DNA from 3 places in the Arthrobacter sp. TmtSoilC48 genome. Region 3 is predicted to be linked to each of the others. Evidence: riboswitches for the same ligand, from Rfam matches in the RefSeq annotation. Region 3 holds a riboswitch; each other region holds the start of a gene.
The links. Region 3 has a riboswitch for S-adenosylmethionine ahead of AC6I97_RS10135 (aminotransferase class V-fold PLP-dependent enzyme). Riboswitches for the same ligand answer to the same signal wherever they lie in the genome.
Positions count from the first base shown of each region.

Region 1: it holds a riboswitch for S-adenosylmethionine, as region 3 does, so the genes downstream of both, metX (homoserine O-acetyltransferase MetX) here and AC6I97_RS10135 (aminotransferase class V-fold PLP-dependent enzyme) in region 3, are expected to answer to the same signal.
Region 2: it holds a riboswitch for S-adenosylmethionine, as region 3 does, so the genes downstream of both, AC6I97_RS19235 (hypothetical protein) here and AC6I97_RS10135 (aminotransferase class V-fold PLP-dependent enzyme) in region 3, are expected to answer to the same signal.

Region 1 is NZ_AP046049.1:3,668,838-3,672,105, forward strand. It holds gene AC6I97_RS17025 (winged helix DNA-binding domain-containing protein) at 1-112, shown strand, start outside; gene AC6I97_RS17030 (hypothetical protein) at 156-557, shown strand; gene metX (homoserine O-acetyltransferase MetX) at 564-1,685, opposite strand; SAM riboswitch class IV at 1,700-1,814, opposite strand; gene AC6I97_RS17040 (bifunctional o-acetylhomoserine/o-acetylserine sulfhydrylase) at 1,966-3,268, opposite strand, start outside.
Region 2 is NZ_AP046049.1:4,176,836-4,180,103, forward strand. It holds gene AC6I97_RS19230 (sodium:solute symporter family protein) at 1-1,033, shown strand, start outside; SAM riboswitch class IV at 1,196-1,315, shown strand; gene AC6I97_RS19235 (hypothetical protein) at 1,331-1,630, shown strand; gene AC6I97_RS19240 (hypothetical protein) at 1,640-1,834, opposite strand; gene AC6I97_RS19245 (VIT1/CCC1 transporter family protein) at 2,113-3,268, shown strand, end outside.
Region 3 is NZ_AP046049.1:2,149,899-2,153,166, reverse strand. It holds gene rsgA (ribosome small subunit-dependent GTPase A) at 1-532, shown strand, start outside; gene hisN (histidinol-phosphatase) at 587-1,399, shown strand; SAM riboswitch class IV at 1,581-1,694, shown strand; gene AC6I97_RS10135 (aminotransferase class V-fold PLP-dependent enzyme) at 1,726-3,135, shown strand; gene AC6I97_RS10130 (class I SAM-dependent methyltransferase) at 3,239-3,268, shown strand, end outside.

The sequences.
Region 1 (3,268 bases), 1.5 Mb from region 3:
CGAACTCGACATCAGAATGAACAGGCCACTCACAACAGCCGAACAACAAGCCTTGGAGGCAGAAGTGGAACGCTACGGGAAGTTCCTGGGCATGGAGACAAAGCTGGTGTGAAACTGCGGGACTAAGCTGGGTTAAGACCTAGGAGGCCTGCACCGTGAACAATCTGATCTTCTGGATCATCGTCTGCTCGTGGCTGATTCCCATGGGGATACGCATGTACAACAAGTCCCGGGCGCGGCGGCTCCAGGACCGCAATTTCCCGGGCCCGAATTATCCGGGCCCCGGCTATCCCCCGCAGAATCTTCCGGGACCGGGTTACCCGCAGCCGAATTATCCGGGCTATCCCACGCAGCCCACCACCATCCGCCCTGCCGATGCCCCACCGCCGCCAGGACCGGCGTCGAACGCTTCTTCACCTACGTTTCCGAGCCACAGCGGCTCTGAGCAGCAAGGCTTCCGCGCGCGCAAGCTGGCCGAACTGGACCTCAAGTTCAGCAACGGCGAAATTGCCATGGAGGATTACATGAAGCAGCGCGGCGACATCATGAACGGCTGAGCCGGCTTAGGCGAAGAAGGCCTCGCGAAGCTGCTTCGATAGTTGCCCGATTTCGGTGAGGAAGCCATCGTGGCCGATGGGGGCCTCGATCACGTGGACAGGCACATTGCCTGGCAGGTTTTGCGCCAGTTCCACTGACTGGGCCGGAAAATAGAGGCGGTCGGAATCGACGGCTGCCACAAAGAATTCAGCAGTGGCCGCGGCCAAGGCTTCCTTCAAGGTGCCCCGGCCCCGTCTGATGTCGTGGGACATCAGCGCCTCGGTGATGGCGATGTAACTGTTCGCATCGAACCGGCGCACCAGCTTGGTGCCTTGGTGATCGAGGTAGCTTTCCACCTGGTAGCGGCCACGCTCCCCCAGGACCGCAGCGGCCAGGGGCGTCTCCTGGTGCTGGGCTTCCCGGCCGAAGCGGACATCAAGCTCCAGCGCTGACCGGTACGTGATGTGCGCTATCCGTCGGGCCAGGGCAAGGCCTGCCTCAGGAGTTGGTCCACCGTAGTAATCGCCGTTGTTGAAGTTCGGGTCCTGGCGGATGGCGAGCGTCTGCGACTGGGCGAAAGCGATTTGCTCGGCTGTGCTGTAGGCGCCCACAGAAATAACCGCGCACCGCTGAACACGCTCAGGGAAGGTGACCGCCCACTCAAGTGCCCGCGCCCCACCCATGGAACCGCCAAGGACTGCGTGCCATGCCTTGATCCCCAAAGCATCAGCGAGCCGGGCTTCAGCCACCGTGCTGTCGCGCAACGTGATCAGCGGGAAGCGGGATCCCCAGGGCCGTCCGTCCGGCGCCTCTGACGATGGGCCCGTGCTACCGTAACAGCCGCCCACAATGTTGATGGAGATAACGAAGAACCGGTTGGTGTCGATCGTCGCGCCGGGACCAACGAGTTGCTCCCACCAGCCTTCCTCATCAGTTGCACCGCGGGCCACATGCGTGCTGCCCGTCAGTGCGTGCTGAACCAGGACTGCGTTGGACGCATCCGCATTCAACTGCCCCCAGGTTTCGTAGGCAAGCACAACATCCGGGAGAAAACCGCCGGCTTCAAGTTCCAGCGAACCTACGCCGGCGTACTTGACCGTCCCGTCTTCTTTGCCCGGTTTGGGGGGTGCTGTAGCAGTAATGGTCATTCCTTTGACACCTAACCTCGCGCTTGCCTGCCGCCTTGCGTGCGACAGGCCAGGTCTTCACCCGGGGCACCCCACCGCGGAGGAGGGTTGCCGGCCAGCAAGCCGGGGCTGTCGCTGGCACTCATGACCTAATACGTAGAGTCTAGGAAAAATACCGCTGTCTTGGCGAAGAATGTGACAGCTGTGTGACGGTTTGGCGCCGCTTCGTTCAGGAACACGCACCGCGAAGGGCCGCCCGGCGAATTTTCGACGGCGGGCGGCCGCTCTCCCAGCAGCGCGATTAAGCGCCTTTGGCAGCCCGGAAACCGGCCTCCAGATCAGCAATAATGTCGTCCACGTGCTCTATTCCCACAGAGAGGCGGACGAGGCCTGGATTCACGCCCGCAACCAGCTGCTGTTCGACCGTGAGCTGGCTGTGGGTAGTCGACGCCGGGTGGATAACCAGCGAGCGGACGTCACCGATGTTGGCAACATGGGAGTGCAACTCCAGGCCGTCGACGAATCGCTTGCCGGCCTCGACGCCACCCTTGATGTTGAATGCCACCACTGCACCGGTACCCCTCGGCCCGTACTTACGGCCGCGGTCGTACCAAGGGCTGGACGGCAGGCCCGCGAAGGCAACCGATTCGACGTCGTCATGGGCTTCCAGCCATTCAGCCACTTTGGTGGCGTTCGAGACGTGACGCTCGACGCGCAGGCTCAGGGTTTCCAGGCCCTGGGCGATGAGGAAGGCGTTGAACGGGGAAACCGCCGAACCCAGATCGCGCAGCAACTGCACGCGCGCCTTGAGAATGTAGGAGAGGTTGGCTCCGAGCGCGCCATCCTTGCCAAGGTCCCGGGCGTAAACGAGTCCGTTGTAGCTGGGGTCCGGAGTATTGAATCCGGGGAAGCGCTCCGGGTCCTTGCCGAAATCAAAGTTTCCGGAGTCCACGATCACGCCGGCGATCGCCGCGCCGTGGCCGCCCAGATACTTGGTAGCCGAGTGCACCACGATGTCCGCACCCCACTCGATGGGACGGATGAGGTAGGGGGTTGAGAGCGTGTTATCCACGATGAGCGGCACGCCAGCCTCGTGCGCGGCGCGTGAAACACCCTCGATGTCCAGGACGTCCTGGCGCGGATTGGACACAACCTCGCCGAAGAACAGCTTGGTGTTGGGCTGCACGGCGTCCCGCCACTGGTCCAGGTTGTCCGGATCCTCCACGAACGTCACGGAGATGCCGAACTTCTTCAGAGTGTGCGCCAGCAGGTTGTAGGTGCCACCGTAGAGGCTGGGGCTCGCGACGACATGGTCTCCGGCCTCGGCAATGTTCAGGATAGCGAAGGTTTCCGCGGCCTGTCCTGAGCTAAGGAGCAACGCGCCCAGCCCGCCTTCGAGGCTGGCGATCCGCTGCTCCACGGCGTCTTGTGTTGGGTTGCCGATACGCGTGTAGATCGGGGCGAGCTCGGCCAGTGCAAAGCGGTTGGCTGCGCTCTCTGCGCTCGGGAAAACGAAGGACGTGGTCTGGTAGATCGGAAGCGACCGCGCCCCCGTGGCAGCGTCGGGCTCCTGCCCTGCGTGGATCTGGCGGGTTTCGAAAGAC
Region 2 (3,268 bases), 2.0 Mb from region 3:
TGGCATGTGGTCCATCACCTTGGCCGACCAGGTCCAGTTCATCATCAAGACCGTAGGCATCTTCTTCCTGATGCTCCCGTTCGTCATGAACGCGGCCGGAGGACTGGACGGCATCCGTGAGCGTGTCGATGCGAGCTTCTTCCAGATCGACGGAATCGGCGTCCAGACGATCATCACCTACTTCGTCGTGTACACACTCGGACTCCTGATCGGCCAGGACATCTGGCAGCGCGTCTTCACGGCCAAGACTCCCAAGGTTGCACGCTGGGGTGGAGCGACCGCCGGCGTTTACTGCATCCTCTACGGTGTGGCCGGTGCATTGATCGGCCTGGCCGCCCGCGTAGCACTGCCCAATATCGATGTCGCCAACCTCGGCAAGGACGTGGTCTACGCCGAAGTGGCAACCCACATCCTGCCCATCGGCATCGGCGGCCTGGTCATGGCCGCAGCTGTTGCAGCCATGATGTCCACCGCTTCGGGTGCCCTGATTGCCGCCGCCACGGTGGCCCGCGCAGATGTTGTTCCGTTCGTGGCCAGCTGGTTCGGCAAGACCATCAACACGGACGACACCGAAAACCCCGAGCACGACGTCAAGGCCAACCGTTACTGGGTTCTTGGCCTGGGCATCGTCGCGGTGCTGATCTCCATGGCCGCGCAGGACGTGGTTGTTGCCCTCACCATTGCTTACGACATCCTTGTGGGCGGCCTCCTCGTCGCGATTCTTGGCGGCCTGGTGTGGAAGCGCGGCACTGGTATCGCTGCTGCATGGTCCATGGCAGTGGGCTCGGTATTGACGTTGGCCTTGTTGATTCTGTTCGCCACTGGAGTCATTCCAAGCGTCGATGGCGTCTACGCCAACGAGCCCATCTACTACGGCCTCGCGGCCTCGTTCGTCGCCTACGTGGTGATTTCCCTCCTCACGCCGCCCACCGAACCCGAAGTCCGGGCCGCTTGGGAAAAGCGCGTGGCCGGAGCGGTATCTGACGAATTGCCCTTGGAAGCCCACCCCGTCAGCAGCCACAACGCCAGCTAACGGCCCAGGGCCGCAAGGCATCAGATAAGAACTGAACAAAGCAATGTTCGACGGCGGCGCCGCCCCTTCCCGGGGCAGCGCCGCCGTTGCGCTGTGCGGGGGCGAGCGGATCCGAGGGCCACACTTCTCCCGGACAGCACTCCTCCAGTACAGTGGTCCCAGCTTCAAGAGAGGTGGCGCCAAGCTCCGACTGGCCACACACCAACCCCATGTTCACGGGTGGTTCGGATGAGGAAGCGGCCCGCCCCGGACCAGAGACAACCGAGCGGGCAAGAGCACTCCCCAAAGGAGCAGTCCTTGCCGTACCAAGGCGTTACCACCCCAAGCCAAAGCAGCCCCACCAAAACCGAAGCGCCCACTGTTCCGGTGATTCCCGGCGTCGACCTTGTCCTTGGGACGGTGACGCTGTTCCTGAACGGTGGCCTGGCCCGGTTCCGGCACCCCGAAGCGCGCCTGTTGGCGCATGCCCTTGCCCAGGCTGTGCGTCCATCGCGGTGGTGTGAATCGTCGAGGACGTTGACGGTGACTGTTGCAGCGCTCGGGCGTCCGGCGGGACTGGAGCGGCATTTCACCTTCGGTGAAGATGGCCCTGCCTAAGAAACGGTCCTAGAATTCCTCGTCTTCTTCCCCGCGGAATTCTTCGGTTTCATCCAGGGGGACAACCCGCTCGTCGTCATCCGGGACGTCGATTTCCTCCACCCAGGGTTCGTCGACTTCCTGGTCATCGCTGTAATCGTAGGCGGGATCCGACTCGATGGTCTCCCGTTCGGGGTGGTTGGCGTGCGGTTCGGTGGTGTCCATGCTGCAACCTCCGTCTGGTGGGCTGGCAAGCAGCCTGCTGACCGAGTGCGGGGAGGGCCCCCGCCCCTGTCCTTCCATCTGAGCACTGTGCCTGAAGAGGGTCAAGGCAACGGCCCACATGGACCCAGGGAAAGGCTCCAGGCAGAGGATTGCAGCTTCGAAAATTAAGGCATGCCGAACATTCCAGCTAAGGAATACCGGCCAAAAATCCCCGCCAATAAGCGGTACAGTGGGCGTGCAATGGGGCCGCAACTACCCCACCCAGCACAGGAGAAAAAGTGCAGAAGCACCAGGAATCCCACGGTTCGTCGAGCCCCGCTCCGGACCCCGCCCCCGGATCCGGAACACCGTCCCAACCAGCCCGGCCCACACCGGCGGACATCAGGCGCTGGCGTCAATACCTGGCCGACGAGCGTGCCGAAGCCGCCGTCTACCGGGAACTCGCCCAGCGTCGTGACGGCGAAGAACGGCAGATCCTGCTCGCCCTGGCCGAGGCCGAGGGAAGGCACGAGGCACACTGGCTCAAGCTCTTGGGAGAACACGCCGGAATGCCGAAGGGAGCTTCCACCCGCAGCCAGCTGCTGGGCTTCCTGGCCCGGCACTTTGGTTCCGTGTTCGTCCTCGCGTTGGCGCAGCGCGCGGAAGGCCGCTCCCCCTACGGAGCCGAACCTGCCGCGACTCCAGCCATGGTTGCCGACGAACAAATCCACGAAGAAGTTGTCAGGGGCCTTGCCACGCGTGGCCGCAACAGGCTCTCCGGTACCTTCCGTGCCGCTGTTTTTGGCGCCAACGATGGCCTGGTGAGCAACCTTTCACTGGTTATGGGTATGGCAGCAACCGGCGTTCCCAGCCCGGTGGTCCTCATGAGTGGCGTGGCCGGTTTGCTGGCCGGCGCCCTGTCCATGGGTGCTGGCGAGTACGTTTCGGTCCGCTCGCAACGGGAGTTGCTCAGCGCCACGCTGCCCACGCAGGCAACCCTCACAGCCGCCCCTTCTTTGGACATCGAGCACAACGAGCTTGTGCTGGTGTACTTGGCCCGCGGCATGACCCGTGAGGCAGCCGAGCACCGTGCCGCCGAACGCATGGGACTCTTCAGCTGCGACTGCGATCCCAGCCTCTCCTTGCAACCGGAGAAGGAGCAACCCGCTGACAACCACGAAACCGTGGGGTCTGCCTGGGGCGCTGCGATGTCCAGCTTCTGCTTCTTCGCCTCGGGTGCGGTCGTGCCCATCCTTCCGTTTATTTTCGGCATCACGGGTGTGGCGGCACTGATAGTAGCCGGTGTGCTGGTGGGGATCGCGCTCCTGGCGACCGGCGCCGTCGTCGGGCTGTTGTCCGGGACCTCACCGCTGAGCCGTGGCTTCCGGCAGCTGGCGATCGGCCTGGGCGCCGCGGCCGCCACCTACGGGCTTGGCCTCGCGTTCGGAACGATGA
Region 3 (3,268 bases):
CGGTATTGACGCCCGCTCCGACGACGGACTGTCCGCGAGGCTGGACAGCCGCGCCGTTGCCGAATTGCGGGCACACCTTGATGGAAAAGTGACTGTCATGCTGGGCCATTCGGGCGTCGGGAAGTCCACCATGGTCAATGCCCTGACGGGAGCCGAACGGGCTACCGGTGGTGTCAACGCCGTCACCGGGCGGGGCCGGCACACGTCGTCCTCGGCGTTGGCCCTGAAGCTGGCAGACGCCCCACCGGGTAGCTGGATCATCGATACCCCCGGTATCCGCTCCTTCGGACTGGCGCACGTGGACCCCGACCGCATCCTGCATTCCTTCCCCGACCTGGAACCGGGCACAGAAGCTTGTGAACGCGGTTGCAAGCACGATGCCGGCGCCATCAATTGCGGACTTGATGCCTGGGTGAACGAGGGACACGCGGGTCCTTCCGGAGTGGCCCGTTTGTCTTCGCTCCGGCGGCTGCTGGGCGCGGACCCGCGTATGGAAGCGAAAGAGACCAAGGAATTGGGTACGGTCAACTAAGTGTCGGCGCAAGGCGATCCAACTGCAGGGAACGTTTCACGATAGTTTGGTGGCATGACCCAACCCGTTTCCAGCTACAACGACGACCTGCGACTGGCCCACGTGCTGGCGGATTCCGTGGACGCCCAAACCATGGACCGCTTCAAGGCCTTGGATCTGCAGGTCGAGACCAAGCCTGACCTCACGCCCGTGACGGATGCCGACAAGGCTGCGGAAGAAGCCATCCGCGGCCAATTGTCACGCTCGCGCCCCCGTGACGCCGTCCTCGGCGAGGAGTTCGGCAGCAGCGGCCACGGCTCCCGGCGTTGGATCATCGACCCCATCGACGGCACCAAGAACTTTGTTCGGGGCGTTCCCGTGTGGGCTACCCTGATCGCGCTCGTTGACGAAGGCGAGCCCGTCGTTGGAGTTGTCAGCGCCCCGGCGCTGGGCAAGCGTTGGTGGGCAGCAAAGGACATGGGCGCCTACATGGGCCGCTCCCTGGCATCAGCCACCCGGCTCAGGGTGTCCAACGTTTCGCGGTTGGCCGATGCTTCAATGTCATATTCCAGCCTCTCCGGCTGGAAGGAACGCGGCAATCTGGACGAGTTCCTGGGGTTGACGGAAGACATCTGGCGCACGCGCGCCTATGGCGACTTTTGGTCCTATTGCCTGGTAGCCGAGGGGGCTGTTGACATCGCCTGCGAGCCAGAGCTGAATCTTTACGACATGGCAGCACTGGTTCCCATCGTGACGGAAGCCGGCGGCCGCTTCACCTCATTGGAAGGCGAGGACGGCCCCTTCGGCGGCAACGCCCTGGCCACCAACTCCATCCTCCATTCGGAGGTCCTCAAGCGGCTAAACCCCGCATTGGATGACCTCCTCTGACCCGGCGGACCAACAGGCCAACCGGCTGAGCATAGAATTTTCGACGGCGGAAGCCTCCTTTTCGGGGCATCCGCCGTCTTTTCTTCGCCCAAAACCGGGATTCCGGACCCTTCGTAACAATCTGCTTAACAAAGCGAAGCGACTTTGGAGCAGGCCAGATGCGTGGCCTAACCTCTTTACAGGTCACGAGTGCCAGCGCTAAACCCCGGTTTGCTGGCCGGCAACCCTCCATTCGCGGTGGGGTGCCCCGGGTGACGACCTGGCCGGTCCGGAACGGATACGGCAAGCGCGGATCCCCATAGGGGGTCCCTCTTGAGTGAGGTCCCATGAGCACTGCTACGTTCAACTCCACCGTTCTGCCGTCCCTTGCGGTCGAAGAAGCAGCGCACGAAGCCGCTGCGGGCAGGCCCCTGGCCGCCGTCACAGGCGCGGAGCTGCAAGCTCCCCTGATCCAGGGTGGCCACGTCCGCTACGCCAACCTCGACTACGGAGCATCCGCTCCCGCGTTGACCATCGTTTCTGCGTATCTCAACGAGATCCTCCCCTACTACGCCAGTGTCCACCGCGGCGCGGGCTACGCTTCCCAGATCAGCACCTCGGTCTACGAGAACTCCCGCGACATCGTCCGTGAATTCGTCGGCGGCCGTCCGGATGATTCCGTCATCTTCACCCGGAACACCACGGACTCGCTGAACCTGCTGGCGGGCTGCCTCCCGCAACTCGACGGAAAGCCAACGGGCGAGGTCCTTTACCTGGACATCGAGCACCATGCCAATCTCCTTCCCTGGCAGGGCGTCCCCCACCGCAGTGTCGTAGCTGCTTCGACACTGACCGCTACCTTGGCCAAGCTCCGCGAGGAACTCAGCCAAGGCGGCGTATCTCTGCTGGCGGTCACCGGTGCCTCGAACGTGACCGGTGAAATCCTGCCGATCGCCGAACTCGCATCACTTGCACACGAATACGGTGCCAGGATTGTGGTGGACGCCGCGCAGCTTGCCCCCCACCGCCGCATCAACATCGCCGCCGCAGACGTCGACTACATCGTGTTCTCCGGCCATAAGCTCTACGCTCCGTTCGGCGCCGGCGTCGTTGTGGGCCGTCCCGACTGGCTCGACGCCGGTACTCCCCACCTTGCTGGCGGAGGCGCTGTTCGTGAGGCGCGCCTGGACTCGGTCAGCTGGGCCTCAGGTCCCGCCCGCCACGAGGGCGGCTCCCCCAATGTCCTGGGTGCGGCAACGTTGGCCCGCGCGACGCAGGTGCTCGCCGGCTTGGATCAGGATGCCTGGCATGCCCATGAAGCTGGAATCCGCTCCTACCTCGTACAGGGACTTGAAGCAATCGACGGCGTGACGGTCCACCGGATCTTCAGCGACTCCGAGGACACCATCGGCGTGGTCAATTTCTCGGTGGAAGGATTCGACGCCGGACTGGTCGCCGCCTACCTCGCCGCCGAACACGGTGTAGGACTTCGTGACGGCCGCTTCTGCGCCCATCCCCTCCTCAAGCGGCTGGGCCTCCCATCCGGCTCACTGCGAGCCAGCTTCGGCGTGGGCTCCCGCCTGGAGGATGCCACGCGGCTGCTGGCTGGTATCGAGGAACTCAAGCGCACGGGTCTCGGCTGGGACTATGTAGTGGACGAAGGCCGCTGGGTGCCGGCAAACGACCACCGCAGCTACCCGGAATGGGCGCCAAACACGCCGGGCACCGCAGGGGCTGCACCCTGCACTATTGACTGACACAGCACTATTGACTGAAACAGCACGGTTGCTGATGTACACGTACTGTGCGGTAAATTCGTAGGGTAACCGGCGTTCGCGGTAAAGGAGTCTGTGCGTGGCCGTGCCTTCCCGTAGTGTTTCCGGCGGAAGT